4 regions of the Muricoprocola aceti genome follow, and region 1 is predicted to be linked to each of the others. Evidence: riboswitches for the same ligand, from Rfam matches in the RefSeq annotation. Region 1 holds a riboswitch; each other region holds the start of a gene.

Region 1 (9,230 bases):
AAAAGGATCTACTCTTGCAATCAGTGATGCAGGAGTTGGTGTGGCTTTTGCAAAAGCAGCATTAAAAGGTGCCAGCCTGAACGTATATATTAATACCAAGTCCATGGCAGATAAAGAACTGGCAGCTCAGCTGAATGCAAAATGTGACAAGATGCTGGAAGACTATACTGCAAAAGCAGATCAGATTTTTGACAGTGTATTAGGTCGTTTAAAATAATAAGAGTTGTGAAAGGAGCTATTATGGCAAAACAGTTATTAGGTAAAGAGGTTACCGCAGCATTAAACGAAAGAATTAAAGCAAATGTGGCAGCATGCCAGGAAAAGGGAGTAAATCCTACTCTTTGTATCATTCGTGTGGGAGAAAATCCAAGCGATATCTCCTATGAAAAAGGTGCAACCAAACGTTGTGAAACACTGGGAGTTGCATGTGAAAAGATTCTTCTTCCAGAAGATGTGACACAGGAAGAACTGCTTGCAACGATCGATAAAGTAAATAAAGATGCTCATATTCATGGCGTACTGTTATTCCGTCCATTACCAAAGCATCTGGATCAGGCAGTGATCGAAAATGCACTTGCACCAGAGAAAGATGTAGACTGCATGACAGATCTGTCTATGTCTGGAGTATTTACTGGAAAGAAGATTGGTTTCCCTCCTTGTACACCACAGGCTTGTATGGAGATTCTGGATCACTATCAGATCGACTGCACCGGTAAGAAAGCAGTTGTGATTGGACGAAGCCTTGTAGTTGGAAAACCGGCAGCTATGATGCTGGTAAAGAAGAATGCCACTGTCACGATCTGTCATACAAAGACAGTAGATATGCCATCCGTAGCACGTGAAGCAGATATCATTATTGTAGCAGCCGGACGTGCCGGTGTAGTTGGCGCTGAATATGTCAGAGAAGGACAGACTGTCATCGACGTAGGAATCAATGTCAATGCAGAAGGTAAATTATGTGGCGATGTTGATTATGCTGCAGTAGAGCCAATCGTAGATGCCATTACACCTGTTCCTGGAGGAGTAGGAAGTGTTACCACTTCTGTACTGGTAGGACATGTAGTGGAAGCTGCTATGAGAACTTTAGCATAAGCCTTTATGAATAAGTGACGGAAAAAAAGACAGCCAGGATTCCCCTGACTGTCTTTTATCCTTTTTGGAAGATCAATTGGAAAGAGAAAAATAAGGGAGAAGCGATGAAACAAAGCAAAAAGAGATTAACATGGTGTTGTCTGTGCTTTTTCTGTATTTTGATGATAAGTTCTTCTTCTGTGTTGGCTGCAGGCAGACAGACAACCATAAAAGAACTGCTGCAGACCGGGCTTCAGCCGGTAGGAAGTACCATGTATGTATGGGGCGGTGGATGGAGCAGAAATGGTGCCAGCAAAGAAGCCAGACGTCTTGGAGTAAGTGCATCCTGGAAAAAGTTCTACAAAAAGCAGAAAAAAGGTTATAATTATCGTAAATATCTGTTTCAGTCATCCAAAGGCCTGGATTGTTCCGGGTATATTGGATGGTGTATTTATAATGTGCTGGAAGAAACTGACGGAAAGAAAGGTTATGTGCTGTATGCACAGAATATGGCACGCAATTATGCCAGCCGTGGGTGGGGAACTTTTACAAAACGATCAAAAGTAAAAAATTATAAAGCAGGAGATATTATGAGCACTCCAGCCGGTCATGTTTACATAGTAGTTGGATCCTGTAAAGATGGGAGCGTGGTATTCCTTCATTCCAGTCCACCTGGTGTGACCTTATGCGGCACCACAACTCCGTCTGGAAAGACCAACAGCCAGGCAGTAAAACTGGCAAGGAAATATATGAAAAAATACTATCCTGTCTGGTATAAAAAGTTTGGTGACTGCAGCAGGGGTATTTCTTATCTGACAGACTATCATCAGATGCGGTGGGATATATCCGGCAAATCTGTGATGACAGATCCAGATCATTATCGAAAGAAGAGTGCTGAACAGATCTTAAAAGATCTGTTCCGAAAAAGATAAAAACGACGGTTTCAATAAAAATTGTTAAAAAAGTTGTATAACTCAATTGACAAACTGGCAGTATTGCACTATACTATCAGTGTGTAATTGAATATTACTTTATTAAGTGCATGAGTAATCATGAAAAGGGAATTTGGGTGAGAATCCCAAGCGAACTGGTCACTGTAATCAGGGAGTAGGTCCAACAGCCATTGCATAACCCTAAGATGTGAGAAGGCGGAATCATACGATGATCTGTAAGTCAGGAAACCTGCTTAATAAATGAGATGTGCTCCAGATACAGCGCAAGCATCCAACCAAGCGACGAAGTCGTTTGTGAGACGTGACTGCATGGGTGAGCAGGCACATTTTTTTCTAATGGTAAATTAGAATGTTTGATTTGATGGATGAATCTCAAGTAGGAGATTACACAAATACCTCCTTCATACCGGAGATTCTTGTTAATCCGCATGACAAGAGAACGGCATGAATCCCCGGCAGATCCGCAGCTGCCGGGGATTTTTTTACTCTTGATTATTTTTTATCAATTTGTCTATTTCTTTTGATTTTATTCCCAGATATATGTAAAAAGTGCACATTGACAATCTTTTGACGATAAGGTAGAATCTATTATAGTTAAATAATTAACAATGAATATTTTAAAGGAGGAAACTGATGGCTGACAAAACAATCAAAAAGAACACCATTGAAACTCTCGAGGATCTGGAACTTGCGATGAAGGAACTTCGCGAAGCACAGAAGATTTTTTCTACCTACACACAGGAACAGGTGGACGCCATTTTTAAGGCAGCTGCCACAGCAGCCAATAAGGCACGTATTCCATTATCCAGAATGGCTGTAGAAGAGACGGGTATGGGTGTACTGGAAGACAAGGTAATCAAGAACCACTATGCGGCAGAATATATTTACAATGCCTATAAGAACACAAAGACCTGTGGTGTAATTGAAGAAGATCCTGTCTATGGTATTACCAAAATTGCGGAACCTCTTGGAGTGATTGCGGCAGTGATACCTACCACGAATCCTACGTCTACCGCTATTTTTAAGACGCTGATCTGTCTGAAGACACGAAATGGTATCATTATCAGTCCACATCCGCGGGCTAAGAACTGTACCGCAGCAGCTGCAAAGATTGTTTTGGATGCAGCAGTAGCAGCCGGTGCACCGGAAGGTATTATCAAATGCATTGATGTTCCATCGTTGGAGCTGACCAATAAAGTGATGCAGGAAGCAGACTGTATACTGGCTACCGGCGGCCCGGGTATGGTAAAGGCAGCTTATTCATCCGGAAAGCCTGCACTGGGCGTAGGTCCTGGTAATACGCCTGTGATTATTGATGACACAGCAGATGTGAAGATGGCAGTAAACTCTATTATTCATTCCAAGACATTTGATAATGGTATGATCTGTGCATCGGAACAGTCTGTTACAGTTCTGGAAAGTGTATACAAGGCAGTAAAAGAAGAATTCAAGTACCGTGGCTGCTATTTCCTGAAAAAAGAGGAACTGGATAAGGTAAGATCCACGATCTTGATTAATGGTGCTTTAAATGCCAAGATCGTTGGTCAGAAAGCAGCTACCATTGCAAAGATGGCAGGAGTAGAAGTACCGGAAGAGACAAAGATCCTGATCGGTGAAGTGGATTCCGTAGATATCAGTGAACCATTTGCTCATGAGAAGCTGTCACCGGTTCTGGCTATGTACAAGGCTAAGACATTTGATGAGGCACTGGAAAAAGCTGCTCAGCTGGTAGCAGACGGCGGCTATGGCCATACATCATCTCTTTACATTAATGTTAATGAAAAAGAAAAAATGGCAAAGCATGCAACTATGATGAAGACCTGTCGTATTCTGATCAATACTCCTTCCTCACAGGGTGGTATCGGAGATCTGTATAACTTCAGACTGGCTCCGTCTCTGACACTGGGATGTGGAAGCTGGGGTGGCAACTCTGTTTCTGAGAACGTTGGTGTCAAACATCTGATCAATATTAAGACCGTTGCAGAAAGGAGAGAAAACATGCTTTGGATGCGCACTCCGGAAAAGGTATATTTTAAGAAGGGCTGTACGCCTGTTGCACTGGATGAACTGAAAAATGTCATGGGTAAGAAGAGATGTTTTATTGTTACTGACTCTTTCCTGTATAAGAATGGCTTTACAAAGAAGATAGAAGACAAACTGGATCAGATGGGTATTGTACATACCTGTTTCTCTGATGTAGAACCAGATCCATCTCTGGCAAGTGCAAGAGCAGGGGCGGCAGCAATGAGAGCCTTTGAACCAGACTGTATTATTGCAATGGGCGGCGGATCTGCTATGGATGCCGGAAAAATCATGTGGGTATTATATGAAAATCCAGATGCAGATTTCTCAGAAATGTCCATGGATTTCATGGATATCCGTAAGAGAGTTTACACTTATCCTAAGATGGGAAAGAAAGCCTATTTTATCGCAATCCCTACTTCATCCGGTACCGGATCTGAAGTGACACCATTTGCGATCATTACCGACCGTGAGACTGGAATCAAATGGCCGCTGGCTGATTATGAATTAATGCCGAATATGTCCATTGTAGATACTGACAACATGATGAGTGCACCAAAGGGTCTGACCTGTGCATCCGGTATTGATGTTATGACTCATGCTATTGAAGCCTATGTTTCCATTATGGCATCTGATTATACGGACAGTCTTGCGCTTCGTGCCATCAAGCTGGTATTTGATTATCTGCCGAGAGCTTATAAAGACGGTAATGATGTAGAAGCGAGAGACCATATGGCAAATGCTTCCTGTATGGCAGGTATGGCTTTCGCCAATGCATTCCTGGGTCTGAATCATTCTCTGGCACATAAGCTGGGAGCGTTCCATCATCTTCCTCACGGAATTGCAAATGCACTGGTATTGTTAAACGTAATGCGTTATAACAGTGCTGAGGTGCCGACAAAGATGGGTACTTTCCCACAGTATCAGTATCCACATGCCCTTCAGCGTTATGCAGAAATCGGAAGATATGTAGGACTGACCGGTAAAAATGATCAGGAAGTATTTGAAAAACTTCTGGCAAAACTGGATGAACTGATGCGTACCATCGAGATCAAACCAACGATCAAAGAGTATAACATAGATGAAAAGAAGTTCCTGGATACTCTGGATGAGATGTCCGAGCAGGCCTTTAATGACCAGTGTACCGGCGCCAACCCAAGATATCCACTGATTTCTGAAATCAAAGAACTGTATCTGAAATCCTATTATGGAAAATAATCAGAACCAATCTGATCAAATTGAATCAGGGCTGTGAAAGCAGCTCTGATTTTTATTTTTGGAAATCGTTTGTTTTGTTCTTGACAATTTTTGTATAATTGTATACAATTATACAAAAATTAGGAAAAACAAAATGAGGAGTAATCAATCATGGAAAACAGAAAAGTCAAAATGAATGAAAAGACCAATTTACTGGAATTGGAAGAACATATGTATCCACTGGTTGACGTACAGTCACCGAACGTATTCCGTAACCTTTTTCCTTACGATGAAGTACCAAAGATCGCATTTAATGACCGAGTTGTACCTCATCACATGCCAGATGATATCTGGATTACGGATACCACATTCCGTGATGGACAGCAGTCCAGAGAGCCTTATACGACAGAACAGATCGTAAGGATCTATGATTATTTTCATAAGCTGGGTGGTCCAAATGGTAAGATCCGTGCCTGCGAATTTTTCCTGTACAGCAAAAAAGACAGGGATGCTGTTGAAAAATGTCTGGAGAAACGATATCAGTTTCCGGAAGTTACCAGCTGGATTCGTGCCAATAAAAAGGATTTTCAGCTTGTAAAGGATATGGGCTTGAAAGAAACCGGTATTCTGGTCAGCTGTTCCGATTATCATATTTTTTATAAGATGAAGATGACTCGTTTTCAGGCTATGTTCCATTATCTGAGCATTGTAAGAGACTGTCTGGATATGGGAATCAGTCCAAGATGCCATCTGGAGGATATTACAAGAGCAGATATTTACGGTTATGTTATTCCATTTTGTCTGGAACTGATGAAGCTGTCGGAAGAATATAAGATTCCGGTAAAAGTTCGCTGCTGTGATACCATGGGATATGGAGTAAATTATCCGGGTGCTGTGATTCCACGTTCCGTACAAGGTATCATCTATGGTATTATGACGCATGCAGGTGTACCCAGTGAAATGATTGAATGGCATGGACACAATGATTTTTATAAAGCTGTCAGCAATTCTACGACGGCGTGGCTGTATGGTGCATCTGGTGTCAACTGTTCTCTGTTCGGTATAGGGGAACGTACCGGCAATACTCCTCTGGAAGCAATGGTATTTGAATATGCACAGCTGAGAGGAACTCTGGATGGTATGGATACGACTGTTATTACAGAATTAAAGGAATATTATGAAAAAGAGATCGGTTATACTGTTCCGTCCAGAACACCATTTGTTGGAAAGAACTTTAATGTAACCCGTGCAGGTATTCACGCAGATGGTCTTTTGAAAAATGAAGAAATCTACAATATTTTTGATACAGAAAAATTCCTGAACAGACCGGTTCTGGTTTCTGTATCTAACACTTCTGGTCTTGCGGGTATTGCCCACTGGATTAATACCTATTATAAACTGCCTGAAGAAAAGAAGCTGGATAAGGAATGTGAACTGGTTAAGATGGTAAAAACATGGGTAGATCACGAATATGACGAAGGACGTGTGACAGTCATTACCGATGATGAACTGACGGATGTGATCGCTGACTGCTGTTCCAAATTAAATTATGACCTTATTTAGCGGGAGAGGAACATGGAAGAGCATTATTCTTTAGGCGGAAAAGTGTTTCAGCAACTGAAAAACAGTATTCTTGCCGGTGAATTTGAAAATGGAGCAGAACTGCGGGAGATTGCCCTGGCTAAAAAACTGGGGGTCAGCCGGACCCCTGTCAGAGAGGCTCTCAGACAGCTGGAACAGGAAGGGCTGGTGGAGATTTATCCGAATCGAGGAGCCTACGTAAAGGGCATCACTTATAAAGATGTGGAAGATATTTTTCGTATCCGTGCACGTCTGGAAGGTCTCTGCGCGGAAATGGCAGTTTCTTCCATTACCCATGAGCAACTGGATAAATTAGATGAGATTATTTTACTTTCCAAATTTTATGAAGAAAAAAAGGATATGGAACATTTACTGAAGATGGACAGTCAGTTTCATGAAGTGTTGTTTGAATCCTGTGGAAGTAAAATGCTGGAGCATCAGTTGAAAGATTACCATCAGTATGTGCAGAAAGCCCGGCTTCGATCTCTGAAGCGTCAGGAACGGGCCAAAAAATCAACACAGGAACATGAAGAGATCCTGCTGGCCATTAAGGATAGGGATGCCAAAAGAGCAGATGAGCTGGCGACCAGACATATCCTGAACGCCATTGCGAACATAAGGCTGGAACATGAATCCTGACAGAAAGTGGAGGAATAGAACATGGATAAAATAGCAATGAAAACGCCTCTGGTAGAAATGGATGGAGATGAGATGACCAGAATTCTCTGGTCCATGATCAAAGAGGAGCTTCTGCTTCCGTTTATTGATCTGAAGACAGAGTATTATGATCTGGGACTTGAAAACAGAGACGCGACCAATGATCAGGTGACTACAGACAGCGCGGAGGCTACCAGAAAATATGGAGTAGCTGTGAAGTGTGCCACCATCACACCGAATGCTGCCCGCATGAAGGAATATCATTTGAAAGAAATGTGGAAGAGCCCAAATGGAACGATTCGTGCAATTCTGGATGGTACGGTTTTCCGTACACCGATCATCGTAAAAGGGATTGAGCCAAATGTCCGTACCTGGAAAAAGCCAATCACGATTGCACGACATGCTTATGGGGATGTCTATAAAGCAGTAGAGATGAAGGTCCCTGGACCGGGAAAAGCAGAGCTGATGTTTACCGGAGAAGATGGAACCGTTATGAAAGAGACGATTCATGAATTCAAGGGAGCGGGTGTTATCCAGGGTATGCATAATCTGAATAAATCCATTGAAAGCTATGCAAGAAGCTGTTTTGCTTATGCTCTGGATACCAGACAGGATCTGTGGTTTGCAACGAAAGATACGATTTCAAAAAAATATGATCATACTTTTAAAGACATTATGCAGGAGATCTACGAAAAAGAGTATGAAGAGAAGTTCAGGGCAGCCGGCATTACTTACTTCTATACACTGATAGATGATGCGGTAGCACGGGTCATGAAATCTGAAGGCGGTTATATCTGGGCATGCAAGAACTATGACGGAGATGTGATGAGTGATATGATTTCCTCTGCATTTGGCTCTCTGGCTATGATGACATCTGTATTAGTTTCACCGGAAGGAAACTATGAATATGAGGCGGCGCATGGAACGGTACAGAGACATTATTATAAGTATCTGAAGGGAGAGGAGACCTCGACCAATTCAGTTGCAACGATTTTTGCATGGAGCGGTGCTTTAAGAAAACGAGGAGAACTGGATCAGATTCCGGAACTAATGGCATTTGCAGATAGACTGGAAAAAGCGACCCTGGATACGATTGAAAGTGGAAAGATGACCAAAGATCTTGCTTTGATTACCACCCTGGAACATCCAACTGTGCTGAACAGCAAAGATTTTATTCTGGCTATTCGTGAGACACTGACCCAAAATAACTAATGGAAAAATAGATTAAAAACGCAGTGACGGGAAAAGAATGCTCTTTCTCATCGCTGCGTTTCTTTTTGGCGTTATTGATTTTTACATAAGGGATTCCCAGACTTCATATAATGTTTCCAGTTTGTTGGCATTTTCTGTTTTCTCTTTATTCAGCTCCATACATTTGGCCACATCTGTATAAACAGATTCCAGACACATCTGGTCATCAATTTCCTGATTTCTGGCTTCCAGCTTCTGAATCTGATCTTCTGTTTTTTTCAGATCATTCTGGCGTTTGCGTTCACGTGCCTGTTCTTCTTTTCGTTTCTGCCATTCATCTTTTCCGCTGGAGGCAATAGCGGCAGCAGTACTTTGCTCAACAGAGGAGACAGAAGTCTCCGGGGCATAGATCCTGGTCAGTTCCTCTCGTTTCTCCAGATAGTAGTCATAGTTACCAATATAGTTTACCAATGTATTCCCAGTCAGATCCAGAATTCTGCTGGCGGTCTGATTGATAAAATAACGGTCATGGGAGACATATAGTACAGTTCCTGTGTA
Region 2 (9,230 bases), on a different contig from region 1:
TTCAGCACATCTGTGCCCATTTATTTCTCCCGTACCAGTTTCTCCCGTAAATTTGTCAAAAACTGTGGCTGTCGATACAGCACATACCAAGTCACGAGATTCAATCCCATCGCACCGACCACATCGATCACGGTGTGCTGTTTAATGAACATCGTAGAAAGTACAATAGATACGGCAATGATGCCGGAGATCCGTACCGCCCACGGATGCTTCTTCAAAGTGGTGGAATGTCGTACCGCAGTATGCATGGCAATCGTATTAAATACATGAATACTCGGAAATACATTCGTAGAAGTATCCGAGGAGTAAATCATGATCACCAGTCTGGTAAAGACATTGTCCCTTGGAAGAACTGCCGGCCGCAGTGTGTGTCCATTCGGCCAGATCAGGGAAATCAGCAGGAACAGCGCCATCCCGATCATCAGATTCGTGGAAAGCTGATAGCACTGATCCCGGTCCTTCTCCACGATTCCGAAAAACAGAACACCGAACGTGATATAGAAAAACCACATAATATAAGGAACCACAAACAGCTCGCAGAACGGAATCAGATGGTCGAACCTGGATGCCAGCAGATGCATATGGTAAGCCGGCCGGTTCTCAACATAAACAAATACAGTTAAATAAAAAATCAAAAATATGGCAAGTGGAAACAGATGCTTATATTTTCGATAAAAAGTTCGCATATATGACATAAGATACACCTCTATTCATAAGTGATATGACCTACGGGATATCGAGTATCTTTATAGCACGAAAAACCCGTTCTGGCAAGAGCTAGGCGGGTTTTTTAAGAAAAAATTCATCAAACTTTAATCCAGCGCAGCCACACCCTCGCGCAAAAGCCGGGTATGTTCCTCCCGATCCTGCGAGATATACTCCAGCGTGACAAAAAGCGGATCAATCCGACGAACCAGCTCCCGGACACCGTCTGTGACAAACGGTCGGTGCTGATCCACCTGAAAAATATGCAGAAATGCCTGCGTTGCCAGTTCATTTGGATCTTCTGCCGGAGTCTGCAGATGTTTTTGAAATTCTCTTACATAAGAACCACTCAGAGACTGGTTCAGATGAATCCCCTTTATCATCGGAATCAAATCTTCATGTGCATCCAGCATCCGATTCAGAAAAACCAGAGCATCCTCAGGCGTTCTCAGATCCGGATTCGTATTCATAAAATGTCCGGTATCCAGCATTAGTCCCTTCTTCGAATAGTGGATCTGATCCAGGAGATGTCTGGTAATCGCCGGATCTTCAAATGTCAATCCCGGATACCACAGATTCTCCATCAAAAAATAGAATTCATCATCGCATCCATCCAGAAGTCGGTTGATAAAAGCAGCAGCGGTATCTACGACTTCTTCATCACTGTGCGTTTTCTGATAAGTCAGCGATTCCGCATAGCCAGCCTGCGTAACATGAAAAACCACATATTCCGCCTGCGTCGCTTTTGCATACTCCAGATCCTTCCGATAATGCGAAAGCAGCCATTCCTGATCCAGATGCATCCAGTCCGTAAGACAGCAGGCATGAACGCCCACCGTCATATCCGGTTTGATCAGTCCCTGACTGTCCTCACACAGCGGCATCACTTCCAGCCCGGACAGCCAAAACTGCCGGTAGAATCCCCGCAGATCCGCAGAGTTGCGATAGCGACCGGTATCATCATCAGAAATAGAAAAATTCATTGTAATCTTCATCATAGCTCCTAATCCAGGTATTCTACGTTAAAACCATTATTCTGACAGTATCGGTCCATCTTAGAACCACGATAACAGCGGATCGCCGCAGAACGGTTAATGATCCAGTCCCCGACAAATTCAGGATCGTGGCGGATCTCCAGCACCTTCAGCCGGTTACATCCGTGGAAAACCCATTTTCCGATATAACGGACATTTTGCGGAAGGCGCACATATTCCAGATTATTGCACTTAAAAAATGCACTCTGGTCTAGAACTTCCAGAGAATCTGGAAGTTCTAGACTGTGAATTCCACAGAAATAAAACGCTTCGCTGCCAATTTCTTTCACCCCCCCCCGGAAGGGAAATGTGATCCAGAGATTTACAACGATAAAAAGCACGATCATCAATCGTAGTCACACTCTCTGGCAGTACCAGAGAAGTCAGAGACTGACATCGGAAAAAGGCATTCTTACGAATCGTATGCAACTGATCCTGTCCATGGAATTCCACAGACTTCAGCTTCGTATTTTCAGAAAACAAATCCTTCGGAAGTTCCGATATCGAAGCCGGCAGCGTGACCCGCCTCATAGAAGAGCAGTCAGCAAAAGCGCCGGAGCCGATTCCTCGCATCTGATTCGGCAGACGGAGATCCGTCAGACCATTGCAGTTACGAAAGGCTCTCGCTCCAATATGAGAAAGTTCAGCCGGAAACTGTATCGTCTTAATCATACTTTTACTCTGAAAAGCCTCCGATGCAATCCCTCTGACATAAGATGGAATCAGCGTATTCGTATGAATATACCGACAGGCATTTTTTCTGGTAATAATCCGATCATTTGAAAAACTAGTTGTGTAATTTGGCATAAAAAATACTCCTTTGTGATGGAGAATCATCTTCCCACAACGGAGTATGGTAAAATCAATCACACAACATACCGCAGCAGGAAAATAATCTGAGAGGGAGTCCATCTACTGCACCTTCTTAGAAAAAGGGCACAAAAAATAAAACTACCTCCCGATCTCCTATTGCGTGTAGTTGATGGCAGCAGCTCTAAGCAGGTATTCTGACTCACGCAGTAACGCCGCATCTCCCTTCTCACTCTGTTACGAGCAATGGATACGAAATACGGCTGCACGTATACAGCAGCACGACTGTTCGGGGTTCACACCCGATTCCCTCTTAGCCATCCGCAAAATGTGTGCGGTGGAACTTAAAACCGGTTATCATTGTTAAATAATATTCAATTCATTGTTTCCATTCTACAGGAAATAAGAGGAAAAAGCAACAGGAAAAATATAAAAAAGGACTCTTGTAGAAACAAGAGTCCCGTTGTATAATCTAATTAGAAGATGACCGGACGCAGAGATCCGGTTGCCCTCGGAAAATGAAAAATCAAGAAGACTTAAGCATCTAACTTTTGGGACAGTGGGATGCTTATTTCTTTTTGTGGTTATCTAAGTAAGTCAATGCCGTAAATATTACTAACAACAGAGTAAGAATTTCCATCGTGTTCATAGGGCATCACCCTCCTTTCGTAAAACTGGAGGGCGTAAGATCGAAACTTGCATCCGACTTCTGTTCAATTATACTAATAAAAGTATAACACCTGCAGGTATATAACTCAAGATGGGAACTGATGAATCATAATAAAAATAATGTCAAAATTACATGATATGTGATATGATAAAAGTAATCAGAGTCTCATATCATAAGAGCGGAGGATGTTTTATTATGATGAAAACTGTTATATTGGATAGAGACCAAAAACCAACACAGGAACAGATTAGATCCATTCATGCAGCAGCAAAAAGAAAAATCGTCTTTGATGAAGATTCACCGGAAATGACACCAAAAATGGAAGAAGCATTTCGTATGGCAGCCAGAAAACGTAATATCAACAGAAAGATGGATGTATCATAATGAACCAGGAATTGCAGAACATAGCGGAGCGTCAGATCGTATGATTTGACGCCCCGTTTTTTGTACCTTTTAATGGACCGATATCTTCTGATTACAGTAAATACAACGATACGTACCAGATGGTGACAGCCTGAAGATATGGTCACAGTTGGTCTCAATACTGGTGATGCATCTTGGATTTTTACATTTGATGACATTTTTTAAATAAGCTGGTGGCACCGGATGATACTTGCGCACCACCTGTCCATCCTGGATCACGATCAGGGTAATCTTATCATCCAGATAGCCTAGGATATCCAGACGTTCCGGCATGGTATCGCCTTCTATTTTGATCAGGTCTTTATGCCCGTATTTCTGGCTGCGGACAGACTGGAGCAAGGCAACGGACTGTTTTTGGTCTTCCAGATGCAGCAGCTGATAGATGTTCATTCCCTGTCCTTCTGTGATGTGGTCTATGACCACACCATTTTGAATCGATTCTACTTTTAACATGGCAATACCTTCTTTCCGGTCAGAGGATCCTCCAGACCTAACAGAGATGCAATCAGAGCCATACGGATATAGACACCGTTCTGTACCTGCTGGAAATAAGCGGCACGGCTGTCGTTATCCACATCCGCAGTGATTTCATCCACCCTTGGAAGTGGATGAAGCACCGGCATATCCGGTTTGGCGGCCTGCAGCTTTTCTCTGGTCAGGATATAGGTTCCTTTCAGACGAATATAATCTTCTTCATTAAAGAAGCGTTCCTTCTGCACACGGGTCATATACAGTACATCCAGCTTTGGAAGAGTCTCTTCCAGGCTGGTTACCTCGTGATATGGCGTCTGGGACGGCTTCAGGGTATCATCAATGAGATAGCCTGGAACGCGCAGTTCTTCCGGTGAAATAAAGTAAAATTGATTGCCCGGATAACGCACCAGACTGTTTACCAGAGAATGTACAGTACGTCCAAACTTCAGATCACCACAGAAGCCTACGGTCAGATGATCCAGACGTCCTTTTCGCTGGCGGATCGTCAGCAGGTCGATCAGTGTCTGGGAAGGATGGTTGTGTCCACCGTCTCCTGCATTGATCACAGGGACGGTGGCATACATAGAGGCACGAAGAGGTGCACCTTCCTTTGGGTGGCGCATGGCGATAATATCTGCATAGCAGCTGATTACCCGTGCCGTATCGGCAACGGTTTCGCCCTTTGTAGCGCTGGACTGTTCTGCTCCGGCAAATCCCAGAGTCTGACCGCCCAGGCTCAGCATAGCAGATTCGAAGGACAGCCTGGTACGGGTACTTGGCTCATAAAACAGGGTAGCCAGCTTTTTGCCATCTGCAATATGTGCATAAGCAGAACGGTTTTGACCGATCCGGTCTGCAAAGTCCAGAATATCATTGGTTTCTTCCAGTGTAAAATCCAGTGGATCTATCAGATGTCTCATAACCAGGCTCCTCTCAGCAGATATTCTTCCCGCTTCGCACCCACAGAAATAAACTGAATCTCTGCGTGCAGAAGTTTTTCCAGTGTTTCGATATATTTTCTTGCCCCATAAGGCAGATCTTCATAGCGGCGGATGCCGGAGATATCTTTCTGCCATCCAGGTACGGTCTGGACAATCGGTGTGACTGCATCCAGATTCTCAAATGGATCAAAGGCATCCATCTGCTTGTTTTCATAGCGGTATCCGGTGATGATCGGAATCTCGGACAGAGTGCTCAATACATCCAGTTTGGTCAGAGCAATCTTGTCGGCATTCTGGCATTTCAGGCCATAGAGACTGGCTACAGCATCAAACGGTCCCACACGGCGTGGACGTCCGGTGGCAGCACCATATTCTCCGCCTTCTTTACGCAGATGTTCCATCCAGTCTTCGGGCATGGCTTTTTCGGCAGCAAACGGACCGGCGCCTACGCAGGTGGAGTAAGCTTTCAGAACGCCGACCACATGATCCAGGTGATGCCCTGGGATGCCTGCACCGATCGGACCGTAGGCAGAAATCGTGGAAGAGCTGGAGGTATATGGAAAAATACCGTAATCGATATCACGCATAGCACCCAGCTGTGCTTCCAGTACGACCCTCTTGCCGGCTGCCAGAGATGCGGCCAGATAGCTTCCGGTATCGCAGATATAAGGAGCGAAAGCTTCCGCCTGTTTTCTGCACCAGAGCAGAAGCGCCGGGAAGGACATCCGTTCCTGATGATAGCATCCGGCCAGCTCCATATTTTTGGCATCCAGCATCACTTTCAGACGGGACTGAACAGATTCTTCCTCCAGATGAAGCAGATCACCAAGACGCAGGGTTTTCTTGCGATATTTATCACTGTAGGCGTAGGCAATGCCTCGTCTGGTAGAACCGAAGGCCGATCCACTCTTTGCCAGACGGTCTTCTTCCAGTACATCCTGGATTCGATGCCATGGCATGGAGATCGTAGCTCTGGTGGACAGCTTCAGATTCTCCGGTCCGACAGAGACGCCTTTTTCCCTGATCTGGGCGATCTCACCGGTCAGATGTTCCAGATCGACGACCATGCCATCCCCCAGAACACAAACTACATTTTTATGTAAAATACCGGAAGGAAGAAGGTTCAGAATGAACTTGCCCTGATCGGTGACGACCGTATGACCGGCATTATTGCCACCCTGGTAGCGAACTACTACGTCCGCCGTTTCTGCAAGAAGGTCGATGACACGACCCTTACCTTCGTCTCCCCAGTTGATACCTGTTACTGCTGTTAACATTTTTTCGCTCCTTTATAAAAAGTTGTTCTTTGTTTTTTTACCGAGTGCTATTATACTTGGAATATAGAGATGTGTAAAAAGTATTATTGATATATTAGATATCAGGAAATGATATAACAGGAGACTTTTATGAATGTAAACTTGGAATATTATCGAATCTTTTATTATGTGGCGAAATATCAGAACTTTACCAGGGCAGCCCGTGCGCTGGGAAATAGTCAGCCCAATGTCACCCGTGCCATGAATCTGCTGGAACAGGAGATACACTGTACCCTGTTCATTCGGACTAACCGCGGGGTACGGCTGACACCGGAAGGAGAAAAATTGTATATTCGAGTCTCAGCAGCCATGGAGCAGCTGCAGAACGCAGAAGAAGAACTGCGTGACAGCAGCGGGCTGGAGCATGGAAGCATCGCCATCGGAGCCAGTGAAACGGCACTGAATATTTACCTGCTGGAAAAGCTGCGCACGTTCCATATGGAATATCCGGGGATTCGTCTGAAGATCTACAATCACTCTACCCCACAGGCGGTTCAGTCTGTAAAAAATGGGGAAATCGATTTTGCAGTGGTGACTACACCGACAGATGCAGAGGCACCGTTAAAGAAGGTGGATCTGTATCCATTCCGGGAGATTCTGGTGGGAGGAAAGACGTTCACTGCGCTGGGAAGTCAGGAACTGTCGTTGGCAGAAGTACAGAATTATCCTTTTATTTGCCTGGGACGGGAGACCCAGACCTGGAGGTTCTATCAGCAGATATTTGAAAAGTATGGACTGGAATTGTCACCGGATACAGAGGTGGCCACTACTGACCAGATTCTGCCACTGGTGAAAAATGAACTTGGGATGGCATTCCTGCCGGAAGCCATGGCCAGAGAGGCCATCGAAAAAGGGGAGATCGTAGAATTGTCCCTGCGGGAAAATGTGCCACAAAGGAGTGTCTGTATGGTATATGACCGACAGCATCCCTTAAGTGCGGCTGCAAAAGAACTGAAAAGCCGCATGCGGCAGAGCGCAGCGGCTGTATCAGATAGAATCTAATCCAGATATTCGACGTTAAATCCAGATTCCTTAACCATTGGGGACGGTGTTTTCTGGCTTTTAGGTAACTATCCAAAATACCTTGCAGGACAGTGGGTTCTGAATAGTTACGATATATCTATATTTATTGTTAAGTATCCCCGGGCAGGAATCCACGCTTCCAGCCTGGGGATTCTATTTGGCTTTTTCTGTTCCTTCTGGCGAAATCATGCAAAATTTGTCGAACGATTCTGTTTGAAAAAGTAATTCTCCTGTGTTAAGGTAAAATCACATTTCGAGGAATTCCAAAGATCTTGCCATTCGGCATTTATTCCACAAAATGTAAAAATGGTAACTATTCAGAACCCACTGTGAAGGCACTGAACAGTTTACTAAAAATAATATAAGAAGGAGCATTTGCTTATGACAGAGAAAGAAGAATTGCGGCAGAAGCAGGAGAATGAGATTTTGCAGGAGATTAATGGGGAGGAAGAAGTAGAGTATGGCCTGATCAATGATTATATGTTCCGGGCAGTATTCCAGACTTCCGAAGAGGCATTGAAAGGATTGCTCAGTGCGTTGTTGTACATACCAGAGGAAGAGATTCTGTCCTGTGTGATCTGTAATCCCATCATACTGGGAGATGCGATTGATGAGAAGACCTGTATTCTTGACATTCGGGTGTTATTAAATGGCAACAAACAGATCAATCTGGAAATGCAGATGGGCTCGGTAGAGAACTGGACAGATCGTTCTGTGTTCTATCTGTGCAGAATGTTTACAGATATGAAAAAAGGTCTGGATTATACGCAGACAAAGCCGTCCATCCATATCGGGATTATGATGAAATCCCCGGTACCGGAAGATGCAGCATTTTATAATGAATATGCATTGAAAAACCGCAGAACAGGCTATGAATTCACTGGAAAAATCGCCCTTCACGTGTTAGACTTATCTTGTCTGGATCAGGTACCGAAAGAAGAACGAAACAGTTCATTATACTACTGGGCCTGTGTATTCAAAGCAAAGACATGGAAGGAGGTTCTTGCAATGGCAGAACAGTCAGAATCCATAAAAAAAGCAGTTGTAACCTTACGGGAATTATCAGAAGACGAAAAGATTCGCCTGCAGTGCGAGGCCAGAGAACGCTATCAGATGGACTGGCAGAGTTCCATGAGAACAAGTCTGGAAAAAGGAAGAATAGAAGGCAGGAAAGAAGGCGAAGTGCAGAAAGCACATGATGTCGCTGAGGCTCTTCTGGAAGAAGGAATGGAGATAGAAAAAATAGCAAAGATCGTAGGTATGGAAGTGAACGTTATCAGAGAATGGATAACAGAGAAATAAGATTGTCCAAATCGTCAATTGACAAAATGTCCCATACTCTGTATAATTTTTAACAGATAAAGCGGACGGGCATATATGCCTATAATATGCAACCGTGAGTGAACAATAGAGTACATAGAAAGAATAATCGGTCAGCAGGTGGGACTCCTGCACAGAATGCACTATCGTAGAGTCGGGAGCTGTATTCTTTCTATATAGAGTAGAAAATGATATGCAAAGAGCATCTACTGAGTAATCGGGGATCCATAGAGATATGGGTCTCTGATTGCTCAGTTTTTTTATTCTTCCGTATGATTTATGTATCATAAGCGGTGGCCTATTTCAGCAATATGTAAAACGTCCACAAAATAATCACTTTATCATCAAAGAAAGGAAGGGAAAATATGCGAAGAAAGAAACTTGCAAACAAGATCATGAGTATCCTGATGTCTGCAACGATGCTGATATCCACACCAATAAGTGCATTGGCCACGGATGTGGAAGTTCGGCAGAATGTAGATCAGGGCGAAGTCCAGATTTCTTCAGAGGGTGT
Region 3 (5,144 bases), on a different contig from region 1:
ATGTTTCTTAATGTCTACTTTATGAAAAATAGGGGGAAAATGAATATGAGCTGTTCTTATTATGAAAATAAAGGAGCTTCTTGTATAATTCAAATATAAGGAATTCCGAGAAAGAAGGTTGAGAAAAAAATACCTCAGAGTAAAATAAGATTACTGACTTTGCACGGTTAGTAAAAAATCTTATTAAACAGTGAGGTACTTGAAATGAATTATAACACACAGAACGCAAAAATTGCATCTATTACGGAAAAAACTTTAATCATTGGTATTGATGTGGGAAGTGAAACCCATTATGCAAGGGCTTTTAGCTGGCGCAATTATGAGTACTCAAAGAAGCCGTTTGCTTTCAGTAACGATGAAGCTGGATTTGCAGCATTCAAAGAATGGATGGACGATATAGTAGAGAAACATGGAATGGAAGTTATTATTCCAGGAATGGAGCCAACAGGTCACTATTGGCTGAACCTTGGAGCGTACCTGCAGGAACAGGGAATGAAGCCGGTACATGTGAATCCGCATCATGTCAAGAAATCCAAAGAGCTGGATGACAATAATCCAAGTAAAAATGACCGTAAAGATCCAAAAACAATTGCAGGTCTGGTAAATGAAGGAAGATTCTCATATCCATATATTCCAACCGGGATCTATGCAGAAATCAGAAATCTGTCTAACCTTCGAATTCAGACACAGGAAGAGATCACAAGGATCAAAAACAGGATGGCCCGCTGGTTCAGCATTTATTTTCCGGAGATCAAAGACGTTTACAGGAATCCGGATGCAGTAAGCGGACTGATGGTAATCAAACAGGCATCGCTGCCCTGTGATATCAGGGAACTTGGAGTGGAAGGTGTAAACAAGATATGGAGAGATGCAAGGCTGAAAGGCGCTGGGATTAAGAGGGCAACGACCCTGGTAACAGCAGCGGAGCACAGCATCGGAAATACGGAAGCACCAAGAAGTGTCAGAAAAGAGATCCGAAACCTGTTGGAAGATTACGAAGGATATAAGAAACGGATGGATGAACTTATGGAAGAAATAGAGAAAACGCTTTCTGAGATTCCCTATATAGATAAGCTGATGGAGATCAATGGGATAGGGATAAAGACAGTGAGCTGCTTTATTGCAGAAGTAGGAGACATTGGACGTTTTGATAATCCGAAACAAGTGCAGAAGCTTGCCGGTTATGCGATTGTTGCGGACAGCTCTGGGAAACATAACGGAGAAAGCCGGATCAGTCACAGAGGAAGAAAGCGTTCGAGATATGCATTATATGAATCTGCGATATCCGTGATCGGAAAAAACAAAGAGTTTAAAGAAATCCATAGTTATTACCGGACAAGGGAGAAAAATCCACTGAAAAAGATGCAGTCAGTGATAGCGGTGGCATGTAAGCTGATCCGGATATTTTATACGATACTAACCAAAGGTGTGGATTATGATGGTCAGAAGATGCTGAATGACATCGTAAGACCAGAAATACAGCCAGCAGCATAAAGAGAAAGAAACAGTGTATCATGGCCGGTCTGAGCCCTTCAGAGAGGGAACTGGAAGGCTGAGACCAGCCATGATAGCTGGAATTAAGAAGTAAATGGAATGTAACAGGAAAGCGTCCACCAGAAGGTGCTGTTACAGGAAAGAAGTCAGTAATACAACAAACAAAGAATGAGCCAGTAGTCGGCAGGAATATATTCCAGAGGGCATGACCCTGTAAAGGAGCTGAGCTGACACCCTGGTTATGGACAGGCGGGACGAGAGAAGTTAGGACTCGGCATAGACTGATGATCCTGGTAGACATGGGAGGTTCGCTGCCGTAGATGGATGGGTACACACAAGGCCATGTAAAATGAAATAAGAAGACGTTTTACTTCGTGCACCCAAAATTCACTATTTTCGTACCAGATACAGAGAAATAAAGTTACGGGAATTTCTACAAATGCGTTTAAGAATAATACAGTACTTAAAACTGTTGCCATTGGAAAGAACGTAACCGTAATAGGAGCAAATGCATTCTATGGATGCAAAAAATTGAGTAAAGTAAGCGGTGGAAATAGTATTGTGAAGATTGGAGGCAGAGCATTTGCTAACTGTGTAAGCTTGAACGGTATTACAATTGCTGGCACAGTCAAAAGTATTGGAAAGCAGGCATTCTATAATTGTAAAAAACTTAGAACCATTACCTTTAAGACAAGCGCATTGTCCAGCAAGACCATTGGTACAAAAGCTTTTACAGGAACATATTTAAAACCGACGGTCAGAGTTCCGGCGAAAAAGTTGAATGCGTATAAGAAGCTTTTAAAATCAAAAGGAATGAGTGGAAAGGCAATTTATAAGAAATAAAAAGCAGGTGGCTGGCAATACCAGCTGCTTGTAATGAGAAAAAAGATTTTGACATATTTGATTTATCGTGTTAGTATGATTATAGAAAGAGTGCTACCGATAGACGGTTAGTCCGATAAATAGTTTGGCAAAAATTGCCGCCTAGTTTAGCAGACCGGGGCGGCTATTTTTGTGTCTTGTTAATATCCTTACCAAAGGTATATCCTATTCCAAAGCAGGTTAAGCCGAAGCTTATGACTGCAATGAGGTCAACAATACTCATATGGCTTAGCCCTCCTTTCGAGAGATTTCCACCAGAAAGCTCTGGGGATTTCTATGTAATCGGAGGGTCACAGTTCTTCGTTTCACTTCGGTCGTTGCAAAACGAGTGCCACTGGCACTCTGCAACCCTCCGTTGAAGGACTAACCGCCTACCGTTTTTTGGTAGCACCCATGCAATGATTATATCAATGGATTCATAGGGCTGCAAGACCTTGTTTCATTTTTTAAGAAAATGGTTGCTTTATAAAACTGGCTACATTTTGGCTACAAAATTTCTCAGAATTACCAATATCCTACATAAAATAATAAATTAAAAACAATAAAGCCACAGAAAGCAGCCGTTTATCATCAGATATAACAATCTCAAAGTCCGTGAAGGTGGACGTACTGTAGGTTCAGGCCGTGTTGCTTCTATCATCGAATAATTAAATATTCATTGATTTTACAGGGCTTCTCGAGAAATCGGGAAGCTCTTTTTTCGTTATAAGATTGCAAATTTTTTTGATACTAAAATTGTTTATTGTAAAATAGAATTCCCATTTAATTGTTGAATTATTGAAAAAGATCGGAAGAAGTTGCGTTGACAGTTGGACAGTAATGTGCTATTATAAGCAATAAAAATAACGATGCAGCCATCAGGTGCTCTCCGACAGGAGAGTCTGGAAGCCGGGTGTAAGTCCCGCACGGTGCCGCCGCTGTAAGCAGGGAGATTTTTTCGTAGATCCACTGAAGATGAGATTCGTCTTTGGGAAGGAGAAAAAGATCGCAAATCTGTAAGTCAGAAGACAGGCCTGATTGGTTATTGAGATACTTCCTGCGGGTCACAGGAACCTTGTGCAAATCGGTATGGTAATTCTGATTACTATGCTTATTTTTGATACAAAAGGTCTGTTCCTTGCGGGATAGACCTTTTTATTAATTATTGTTGTTGAGATACAGAATGTTCGGAAAAAGAAATGGAAAAAAACAACGATGAAGAAGGATCTGACAGAAGGAAAAGTATGGTTTGTACTGACCATGTTTGTGTTGCCGATCATAGCCGGCAGCATCATTCAGCAGATGTATACGACGGTAGATTCGATTATTGTTGGAAGATTTGTGGGAAAGACTGGACTTGCGGCGATTAATTCGGTCGCTACTTTATTTAAATTCCCGCTTAATTTTATGGGAGGTCTTTCCGGCGGTATGACCGTTATCATTTCCAGATATTATGGTTCTAAAAATAAGGATGAACTTGGCAAGTCTGTTCGTACTGCACTGACGATGTCCATTGTGATGGGTATTGTATTCTCTGTGATCGGTGTATCTCTGGCACCGTGGATGTTGACACTTATGAAAGTACCGGGAGATATTTTTGCACTGACTTTATCTTATGTACGAGTTTATTTTGCAGGCATTTTTGCTACCGTTATGTATAACAATGCAGCAGGTATTCTGCGTGCCTATGGAGATTCTGCAACCCCTTTATACATCCTGATTGTGTGTGGTCTGTTTAATGTGGCAGCCGATTATCTCTTTGTTGGTGTATTTGGCTGGAGTGTTGCCGGAGCGGCATATGCTACCATTATGTCACAGGTTATCAGTGCGATCATTGCGTTGTATGTGATCGAGAGGATTTCCAAAGAAGAAAAGCAGAAAATCTTCCTCTATCCGGAATTCTCTTTTGCCCACGCAGGAAGTATGGTAACGCTTGGTATTCCTTTAGGTATCAAGTCGATTCTTTTCCCGATAGCCAATTCTATTGTAGCTTCTGCGGTCAATGGCAGAGGCACGGATGTCATTGCTGCCTGGGGAGTATGTGGAACTCTGGATCTGCTGATCTGGCTGATTGCCGACTCTATGGGATCTGCTCAGTCTACTTTTGTGGCTCAGAATCTGGGCGCAAATCAGCATAAGAGAGCATACAAGGGTACTTTTATAGGTGTTGCATTGACGGTAGTTCCGGTTGCTTTAGTAAGCATAGGGCTTTTCTTTGCAGCAGGATCTTTTGGGTATCTCTTTGTACCGGATTCTGATGCACCGGCAGTTATTCCGTTGGTGATCGAATATATGCGTCTGATGGCGCCATTCTATGTGTTTTATGGTTTATATGCAGCATTCAGTGGAGCAATCTGCGGTGCCGGTCAGACACTGATCCCAACTGTGCTGACACTTACCTTTACTTGTGTGCTTCGTGTGCTTGCAATTTTCTTTGTATTACCTCACTTCGAAAGCATGGAATGTATTATCTGGATCTACATTACATCCTGGATCGTAACGGGCGTGGTATTTACTGTTATGTTCCAGTTCCTGTATCATAAATGGAATAAATAAAATGCACTTTTACACGTTAGTGTATTGACAAACTAAAGCATAAGTGTTAGCTATTTAACTAATAGAAATAAATATCAGAATTGCAGTGTCGGCTTTGAGCGTTTAGCCTTAGCCGGAGAATAGAGAATTGTGTTAGAACCACAAACGGTACCGCCGCCGTAAGCACAGATGAACCATTCACGGTGAAAGCCAGTCATTGGGGAAACCTGAGAAGGCAGATTGGTTCGAAGAAA
Region 4 (9,230 bases), on a different contig from region 1:
GATTTTGATGATCGTTTTGCTCATCCGTCTTTCGATCTTCCATCTCTGTCTCAGTAAGTTTTCTTTTCGGAAAATGTATACCATTAAAAATACTGCCGTAAAAGTCTGTGATACGACGGTCGCCAGAGCCGCACCTGCCACACCCCAGCCAAGCATTGCGATAAAGCACCAGTCCATACACACATTTAAAAAGCCACCGGCAGCCAGTACCAGAAACGGGGTTCTAGAATCCCCCATGGCCCTTAAAATTCCGGCGCACATATTATAAATAATCATAGACATAATTGCCAACAGATAAATCCGAATGTACACCAGCGCCTGCGCCAGTATCGACGCCGGCGTATTCAAAGCTCGAAGTGCCCAGTCTGCCAGCAGCTGACCTGCTGCCATCAAAAGAATTCCTCCGGCTAATGCAAGAAATAACGCATTTTCCATGCTTTTTCGCACATTTTCTTTATTCTTTGCGCCCCAATACTGGGCTGTTATTACACCTGCGCCAACAGATATGCCGGTGAATAGACCGATCAGGCAGGTTACAAGAATTCCACTTGCCCCCACTGCTGCAGCCTCTGTTTTTCCCATATAATTTCCCACAAAAATCAAATCAACAGTGCCGTATAATTGTTGGAACAGACTGCCCAAAAACAGTGGCAATGCGAATAAGATAAACCCTTTTGCAATACTTCCTTCGGTTAAATTCGTATTCTTCATTACTTCTTTCCGCCATAGAGATGGCAGGCTACCTGGTGTCCAGGCTCTACTTCTGTCATCTGAGGTTTTTCTTTTTTACAGATATCCATACATTGTTCGCATCTTCCCTGGAATGGACATCCTTTCGGCAGATCCAACGGACTTGGTGCTTCACTTTCGATACTTTCAATTGGTTTTGAAAAATCCATATGAATATCAAATACTGCACCCATTAATGCTTTTGTATAGGGATGCATGGCTTTGGAAGACAATTCTGAACCCGGAAGTGTTTCTACCAGATTTCCCAGATACATGACTGCGATCTGATGTGCAACCTGCTGAACCAGTGCAATATCATGACAAATAAATCCAAACGTAATATTCTTTTCTCTCTGAAGTTTGGTGATCAGTTCAATGACTGTCTTCTGAACAGATACATCCAGTGCTGAAGTTGCTTCATCCAATACCACAATTTCAGGTTCCAGAGCCAGCGCTCTTGCAATGGCAACACGCTGTCTTTGTCCGCCACTCATATTATGTGGATATCGATCTGCAAAATCTCCCGGAAGTTCTACCATTTCCAGAAGCTTTCTGCATACTGCGTCTTTTTCAGATTTTTTGATTTTCTTAAAGTTCATTAACGGCTCGCATACAATATCCCTGATGATCATCTTCGGATTAAACGATAAAGCAGGATCCTGAAATACCATCTGTACATTCTGACGGCTCTGACGAAGTTTCTCACCATGCAATTTTGTAATATCTGTGCCGCGATAAAGAATTTCTCCTTCCGACGGCTTATCTAAAGAAACCAGGAATCTCATAAAAGTACTTTTTCCACATCCGGATTCTCCCACAAGACCAAGTGTTTCTCCTTTATACATCTTCAGACTGATATCATCATTTGCCAGCAGCGTCCTTCCATGGGAAGCCGGAAATTTTCTGGTTATATACTTTGCTTCCAATATTACTTCTCTTTTTTCAGACATAACGTTCACCTCCAAGAGACGGAACAGCATCCAGAAGCTTTCTGGTATATTCATTTTGGGATTCCTTCAGAATATACTCTCTTGTTCCCTGATCTTCTATTATTCCCTGTTTCATAACAATAATATAATCCGACATATATGCAGCCACGCCAAGATTATGTGTCACTACAATAATACTGGTATTGTAATCATCTCTCAGCTGCATCATCTGACGCACAATCTGAGCCTGCGTCGTCACATCCAGTGCCGAAGTCGGTTCATCTGCCAGTAACAGTTTTGGCTGATAAGTCATACCCATGGCAATTCCAACACGCTGTCTCATACCACCGGACAGCTGAAACGGATAAGAATTCATAATATTATCTGCTGCCGGAAGTCTCATACGCTCCAGCATCATAATTCCTTTGTTCCATGCTTCCTTTTTGGAAATCTTTTCATGTGTCAGAATGTACTCTGTAAATACATTTCCAATCTTTTTCGTAGGGTTCATCATGGCACCACTATCCTGAAAAATCATAGAAATATCTGTACCACGCAGTTTTCTCCATTTTTCAGAATTGTAAGCCAGAAGATCCTCTCCCTCTAATGTGATCTGTCCTGCTGTTACCTTTCCGCCACCAGGGAGTAATCCCAAAATTGCGCGGATCACCGTAGTTTTTCCACTTCCTGATTCTCCCACCAATGAAATAATCTGTCCCTGTTTCATACTCATATTAAAATGCTGAACCGTCGGAACATTTTTATAGGAGATGGTCACATCTTTTAATTCAAGCATCGTTCTACCTCCTATTCACTCTTTGGATCCAGGATATCCCTGATGGAATCTCCAAGCATATTGAATACAACAACGACGATAAAAATTGCAAGTCCCGGAAAGATCATCAGCCATGGTGCTGACTGCATACAGGCTCTTCCCTCATTCAGCATATAGCCCCATTCCGGTGCAGGAGGCTTCGCGCCAAATCCCAGAAAGGACATTGCTGCCAGCTCCAGCATCATAGATCCCACATCTGTTGCTGCTGTAATAATCAAAGTTGGCAATGCATTCGGAAGCATATAGCGAAGCAACATATACGGAGTCTTAGAACCTGTTACGATTGCAGCAGATACATAATCGCGGTCACGAATCTTTAAAACCAGACTTCGTGCCAGACGGGCATATTTGGTCCAGCTCACTACTACAATTGCAATAATCGCATTTTTGATACTGGCCCCCATAATACCGGCAACCGCAAGGGCCAGTACCAGTCCAGGGAAAGCAAGCATCATGTCTGCAATTCGCATGATTACAGCATCCACGATTCCTCCAAAATAGCCAGAAATAACACCTGTTACTGTTCCAACCAGAAAAATTAACGCAACCACGCCAAATGTAGCTGTCAGAGATGCACGGGCACCATAAATCACTCTTGTAAAAATGTCGCGCCCCATCTTATCTGTTCCAAAAATGTGCTCTTTACTCGGCGGAAGCAATGCATCTACCAGAGATCCTTTCAACGGATCCACACCACCTGTTACAACAGGGGCAAATATTGCTGCCAGAATAATAAGCAGTGCAAGAATAGAAAACACGACAAACGTTTTATTCTGTAAAAATCTGTTTTTCTTCATAGTTCTCTACTCCTTTAAACGCATACGAGGATCAATGTACACATAAGATGCATCTACAATCAGATTAATTACCATGTAGATCAGTGCAAGCCATAATACATATCCCTGAATCAGATTATAATCACTGGATGTGATTGCTGAAACTGCCAGATTTCCCAGTCCCGGGTAAGAAAAGATGACTTCTACTACACTGGTTCCCCCAAGGAGGGAACCAATGGAAAGACCAAACATGGTAATCAGTGGAAGTAAGGAGTTCGGAAAAACATTCTGCCAGATAATTTTGGATCTTTTTACACCTCTGGCTTCTGCACCAATGACATAATCCTGGCTTAATTCATCCAATACTGCTGTTCGTACCTGTCTGGTATACTTGGATGACATTGCAATCGCCAGTGTCAGCGCAGGAAGAAATAAGCTCTTAAAGTCTCCTGCTGAACTGATTACCGGAAATGCATGGATGTATACACAAAATGCCAGAATCAATAATAAGCCTACCCAAAAGTTAGGCATAGCGCACCCCAGAAATGTAATTCCACGGACAAGATAATCAATCCATTTATCTTTATAGAGTGCAGATAACATTCCAAGTGGCACGGACAGAATCAACATCATGACCATAGACATCAATGTCAATTTCAGGGTCGGCCAGAGTCTTTCTGCCAGCAGTTCTGTTACCGGTCTGTTCAGACTGTAGGATTTTCCAAAATCTCCCTTCAGGCAATTCCCAAGCCATCTGGTATACTGCTGCAAAAATGGATCATTTAATCCCATTTCCTCTCTTGTCTCCTGAATCATCTCTTCTGATGGCATCACACCGGTTGCCGTATACATGTTACGCACAGGATCACCCGGTGACATAAACGTCAGTGCAAATGTGATAAAACTGATTCCCAGTAATACAACGACAATCTGCAAAAGACGTTTTGCTATTTGTTTTTTGCTCAAAACGAACACTCCTTTTTGCTTTACTCTTATTCAGCCGGTACAATTTCAGTAGACAGCCAGTAGTAATCTGCTGTGTGGATATGTGCAGATCCGACTTTTGCATTATTGTAAATCATAGATGAGTTATAGTATCCGTCAATCAGAACTGCGGCATCATCGATCAGAATCTGCTGCATCTGGAAGATGATATCTTTTCTCTTTTCCGGATCCATTTCGCTTTGTAATTCCTTATATAATTCATCATATTCCGGATTTGAATATGCGCAGTAAGAGGTATCCGTCGCCCAGTTTGCCATAAAGGCCAGAGGATCTCCTGTACCAACTGTCATCCAGTTATTATTATTGAGATCATAATCCAGAGCTGCCAGTTTGCTCCACTGATCATCAGAGCTGCCGTATTCCGGAACCACACCGATACCAATTTCTGCCAGATACTGTGCATTAGCATCTGAGAAATCATTCAGCAGACGGTTTTCGTAAGAAATATATCTCAGATTGATGTTCTGACCATCCAGTTCACGGATTCCGTCTCCGTCTGTATCCACAATTCCTGCTTCATCCAGAATCTGTTTTGCCTTTTCCGGATCATAGGTATATGGATTTTCCAGTTCATCATAACCATAGTTCAGTGTAGATGGCAGAACTGAGAAACCTGGAGTATAAAGTCCGCCAATTGTCTTTGAGTTACAAATTGTATCATCGTCAATTGCCATCAGTATCGCCTGACGCAGTGTTTTGTTGCCCAGCACTCCGTTAAAGTTCATCCATGAAAATCCGCAGCGCACACCAGATGCAATATCTACTGTATACGCATCGCTTTCCTGAAAGCTCTGAATATCTGCTACGTTCGTAATATTTTCTACCAGGTCTACCTGTCCACTCTGAAGTGCCATTGCCTTTGCGGAGTTGTCTCCCATAAACATCAGATTTACTTTGTCATAAGGTACATCTTCACGATAATATTCATTGGCAGCCAGTTCATATCCAACACCAACACCATTAAACTTTTCGATTTTGTAAGGACCGGTACCGATAATTCCATTATCGAAGTTCTCGATATGCTCTACGTCTGTGATACCCATCGTCGGATGACAGAGCTGCCCCATCAGATTCGCATATGGTTTACTTGTTTTAATGAAAATAGTATTTGCTTCATCATCAGCTGTTACTTCTGCTTCAAATTCCAGATATTTTTCTGGTTTTGCTGATCCGGATGGTCCTACTTCTTTCATATGATCAAAGTATGCTTTCACTTTGGATGGAGTCAGATCACAGCCGTCAGAAAACTTGATACCATCTTTCAGCTTAATCGTCCACTCTGTATGTTCATCATTTACTTCGTAACTTTCTGCCAGCCATGGTGTTACTTCCATATTGTCATCAAATTTGAACAGGGCTTCCGCAATTCCGTATCTCATGGCATTCCATCCAGCATTTTCATCCATGGCACTATTTACTACACCATCTGTATACATGGCACATCCAAAGTTCAATACCTTATCTTCTGCATTTGCGGTAATTCCCATAGACAGCAGTGCTGCGGTTGCTGCTGCAATCATCATGGCTTCTCTTTTTTTGTTTTTCATTTTCTTTCTCCTTATCCTTATCTTTTTGTTGCATTATTATGATGATATCGGTGTTTTCACATCTCTATCTTTTCATACTAATTCTAATTCATATGGAACTGCATTTATCTATTTCATAATTTTTCTGTAAACGCTTTAAATGAGTCAAAGTCTGCTGATGGTTCCTGAACCCCGGACATAGTACGTCCCATATTCTTCACAAACCGGAAGTACCTGTTCCAGATCAGTAGAAAGAAAAGAGATAATCCCTTTCACTCCCTTTTCATGCAATTCTTCTATAAATGTAATTTCATCTTCTGCACTGAGGATTCCTGTTGAATAGATAAAATCTACAAGAAACGTGATATCAATATAGTTTTCCAGATAATTTTGAAATGCTCTTACTTCTGCTTCGTTAACCATTTTTTCATATCATACTGCCCTCATATTACAAAATATTTCCACTTTTTCTTCCCGACGCGTAATAAAAATGCAATATCATATGAATTGAATGAAATAAAAAAGCACCCTTTTATTGCTTTTAGGGTGCGCTGTAAAACATACTATATTGTTCTCTTATACACCGTAAGAAGTAACCAATTCCCTAATGTATGCAGGTCTCCTGACTTGAGTTCTGCATCTGTTATCGTCTTCCCACAATTTCTGCAGTGACATTATGATAACCGACTCCCTCTTACAGTGGCGGGACCGTACCGGACTTACACCGGTTTCCCTTTTCATCTTGCTTTCGGCAAGAACATACATCAAATATCTAATTATTTTTAATATAATGGTTCATGAAACAACTGTCAATAGTATTTATAAAAAATGTCTTCTCTTTATAACAGTTTCGCCTTCTGACTGAACCATCACTTCCATCAGTTCGTTATAAAGGTCCTTGCCATAATGTCCGCCCATTCTGGTTCCTCCTCCGTAGTTTGCTGAAAAAAACATACTACAGAACCGTATTTTTTGCGAATAGCGCGAAAAAAGGCTTCGTCAAAATGATGGTGGGAATCCTTTTTTAAAAACCGTTTCCAATTGCCGACATACAATATGCATCCAGCCCTTTCCAGGTTTTCTCACTGTTGATATTTCTAACTGATACTCCTATTCCTTTTTGTTTGCATGATTCCAATATTTTGGCACTCACTTTTGCCCTTTTTATGCACAAAAATACGCGGTTTTTTCCACTTTTCAGTTTCTCTGCCTTTTGAACCATGGCTTCCACTGACTCTGATTTAGGAATATAGCCGATTTCTGCGACTGGATCCATTTCTTTCACCCATTTCAGATATTGAAAGTTAAAAGAGATCCACACTACACGATTCTGCAATCCTGACTCCTGCACCATTTTATAAACCTTGCGAAACTTTGCTTTTGTCAACCCGCTTCCATTCTTCAGTTCCAGATACGGTATCACATCCTTCTGTACACAATATCTCAACACTTCTTGTAAGCTTGGTATCTTTTCCCCTGCATACTTTGATGACTTCCATGATCCGGCATCCAGTTTCCGAAGCTGTGCATAGGTATATTTATCTGCTCTCCCATGCCCATTTGAAGTACGATCTACCCGCGCATCATGCAAAATCACCGGTACATTATCTTTCGTAAATTGAATATCACATTCAATATACTGATATCCTTTATCTGCTGCCAGTAAAAATGATGCCATAGTATTTTCTGGTGCCCTGAAACTGTATCCCCTGTGTGCTACCCGGTATGTCTGTTTCTCTTCCGTTTTCTTTTGTCCGACTACACGTATCAGACAGCTATATGTTTTTTTGTTCTTGCCCGTGCAGGTAATCCATGCTGTTCCACAGCTGTTTGTATTTATTTTTCCATTCTGCACCGTTGCAACCGCCGGGTTTGATGTTTTCCACTGTATGGCTCTGTCCCCCTTTAATCTCAATCTGACAGACTTTCCCATCTGCAGCAGATACTGTCTGGACGACAATTCTGGCTTCTTTGCTGCCATACAGTCCTTCGATCCGGCACACAGCAACATCAACAGCAATAACAATAGCATTCTTCTTCCCTGTTTCATTTTTCCCCCTTATCTGGCAGCTTCCTGCCTGCTGTATTATCAGCTGCTTTCTCCCTTTCCACAGCATATTTTTTTAATCATAACATAAAAACAGAGCAGTGCAAGTATAAATCTATACTTTTTACTGCTCTGTATTATCATTCTATATCATTTCAACCACTCAGACCATCTGTGCTCCTGCACTGGTCAGTGCCTTGCGTACTGCTTTTGCTACTGCATAAGCTGCTGCCAGAGATACCAGATCCTTTACCAGATATGGTGCGGAGCCTGTCAGGAATGCACCCCATGCATTCAGTCCGGTTACAATGCTCAGCTGGATCACTCCAAGGATATGACAGCAGGCCAGACCTGCTACGGACAATCCGATCAGTGCCGGCATAGATCTTTTCTCATATCCAAGACCACACAATGCAACCATTGGAAGGAAGCCCCAGATATAACCGCCAGCCGGGCTAACTGTGAATCCTAATCCACCGGAAAATCCCGCAAATACCGGAACTCCCACAGCACCAAGTAGAATATAAACAACTGTCGATGCCAGTCCATACCGCCATCCCAGAATATATCCTGCCAACGCCATAGCAAAGGTCTGCATGGTTACCGGTACACCCGATGGAAGGGGAAACTGAATCTGAGACATGACTGCCATCACTGCAGCCAACATGCCTGTCATTACCACTTTCTGAATAGAACTCTGTGTTTTCATTTTTTCATTACTCCTCGCTCTTGTATTGTTAACTTTTCATATAACTCAGTTGACAATATTATAGGTGTAATGTTTTTATTTGTCAACCATTTTTCTTTTCCAGTTGACATACTCTGGTTACAAAAAGCAGAAATCATCATTCTAATCTCTGCTTTTTATACTCATGACCGGTTCTCCCAGCCTGATTTCTTCTTTATCTGTTATCTTAATCTCCGGGAACTCTCTGCTGTTCGTCACAAATACTGCGGTAATCGGATCATAGCCTTTTTCCTTCAGAAGCTTCAGATCGATTCGAATCAGTTCCTGTCCTCTTTTTACCTGTTCTCCCTCTGCCACACGAAGCTGAAATCCTTTTCCTTCCAGTTCTATCGTATCGATACCCACATGAATCAGTATTTTTTCGCCATTTGTTCCTTTTATGGCTATGGCATGTCCTGTCTGAGCAGTCATAATAATCATTCCGTCAAATGGTGCCACAATCTTTCCCTTAGAAGGTAAAATTCCGATTCCTTTTCCCACAAGTCCCTGTGAAAATGTCTCATCCGGTATCTTCTCCTGTGGAATGATCTTCCCTTCTGCCGGTGCTCCCACGTTGCTTGTTCCATCCGTATTCTCATCCTGTTCCTTCCAGAATATTCCGGTAAGGATGAAAGAAATGCCTCCGGCAACTATCA

Evidence for each region. Region 1 has a riboswitch for cobalamin ahead of adhE (bifunctional acetaldehyde-CoA/alcohol dehydrogenase). Riboswitches for the same ligand answer to the same signal wherever they lie in the genome.
Region 2: another riboswitch for cobalamin. It lies ahead of OCV47_RS16175 (leucine-rich repeat domain-containing protein); the one in region 1 lies ahead of adhE (bifunctional acetaldehyde-CoA/alcohol dehydrogenase).
Region 3: another riboswitch for cobalamin. It lies ahead of OCV47_RS11120 (MATE family efflux transporter); the one in region 1 lies ahead of adhE (bifunctional acetaldehyde-CoA/alcohol dehydrogenase).
Region 4: another riboswitch for cobalamin. It lies ahead of OCV47_RS12085 (hypothetical protein); the one in region 1 lies ahead of adhE (bifunctional acetaldehyde-CoA/alcohol dehydrogenase).

The regions. Positions count from the first base shown of each region.
Region 1 is NZ_JAOQKE010000001.1:212,955-222,184, reverse strand. It holds gene OCV47_RS01110 (cyclodeaminase/cyclohydrolase family protein) at 1-217, shown strand, start outside; gene OCV47_RS01105 (bifunctional 5,10-methylenetetrahydrofolate dehydrogenase/5,10-methenyltetrahydrofolate cyclohydrolase) at 241-1,092, shown strand; gene OCV47_RS01100 (hypothetical protein) at 1,197-2,003, shown strand; cobalamin riboswitch at 2,091-2,275, shown strand; gene adhE (bifunctional acetaldehyde-CoA/alcohol dehydrogenase) at 2,658-5,264, shown strand; gene OCV47_RS01090 (beta/alpha barrel domain-containing protein) at 5,415-6,806, shown strand; gene OCV47_RS01085 (GntR family transcriptional regulator) at 6,819-7,463, shown strand; gene OCV47_RS01080 (NADP-dependent isocitrate dehydrogenase) at 7,485-8,693, shown strand; gene OCV47_RS01075 (ABC-F family ATP-binding cassette domain-containing protein) at 8,775-9,230, opposite strand, start outside.
Region 2 is NZ_JAOQKE010000009.1:15,798-25,027, reverse strand. It holds gene OCV47_RS08620 (phosphatase PAP2 family protein) at 21-695, opposite strand; gene OCV47_RS08615 (TIM barrel protein) at 813-1,703, opposite strand; gene OCV47_RS08610 (leucine-rich repeat domain-containing protein) at 1,709-2,029, opposite strand; gene OCV47_RS16175 (leucine-rich repeat domain-containing protein) at 1,932-2,411, opposite strand; cobalamin riboswitch at 2,720-2,912, opposite strand; gene OCV47_RS08600 (hypothetical protein) at 3,415-3,603, shown strand; gene OCV47_RS08595 (aspartate carbamoyltransferase regulatory subunit) at 3,673-4,095, opposite strand; gene pyrB (aspartate carbamoyltransferase) at 4,089-5,036, opposite strand; gene OCV47_RS08585 (adenylosuccinate synthase) at 5,033-6,334, opposite strand; gene OCV47_RS08580 (LysR family transcriptional regulator) at 6,464-7,375, shown strand; gene OCV47_RS08575 (Rpn family recombination-promoting nuclease/putative transposase) at 7,778-8,698, shown strand; gene OCV47_RS08570 (Ig-like domain-containing protein) at 9,082-9,230, shown strand, end outside.
Region 3 is NZ_JAOQKE010000015.1:2,242-7,385, reverse strand. It holds gene OCV47_RS11130 (IS110 family RNA-guided transposase) at 205-1,494, shown strand; gene OCV47_RS11125 (leucine-rich repeat domain-containing protein) at 1,849-2,337, shown strand; cobalamin riboswitch at 3,219-3,407, shown strand; gene OCV47_RS11120 (MATE family efflux transporter) at 3,571-4,911, shown strand; cobalamin riboswitch at 4,978-5,144, shown strand, end outside.
Region 4 is NZ_JAOQKE010000017.1:57,840-67,069, reverse strand. It holds gene OCV47_RS12115 (MATE family efflux transporter) at 1-711, opposite strand, end outside; gene OCV47_RS12110 (oligopeptide/dipeptide ABC transporter ATP-binding protein) at 711-1,679, opposite strand; gene OCV47_RS12105 (ABC transporter ATP-binding protein) at 1,672-2,454, opposite strand; gene nikC (nickel transporter permease) at 2,466-3,290, opposite strand; gene nikB (nickel ABC transporter permease) at 3,297-4,244, opposite strand; gene OCV47_RS12090 (ABC transporter substrate-binding protein) at 4,262-5,821, opposite strand; gene OCV47_RS12085 (hypothetical protein) at 5,966-6,223, opposite strand; cobalamin riboswitch at 6,396-6,578, opposite strand; gene OCV47_RS12080 (glycerophosphodiester phosphodiesterase family protein) at 6,825-7,850, opposite strand; gene OCV47_RS12075 (biotin transporter BioY) at 8,011-8,556, opposite strand; gene OCV47_RS12070 (glucose PTS transporter subunit IIA) at 8,698-9,230, opposite strand, start outside.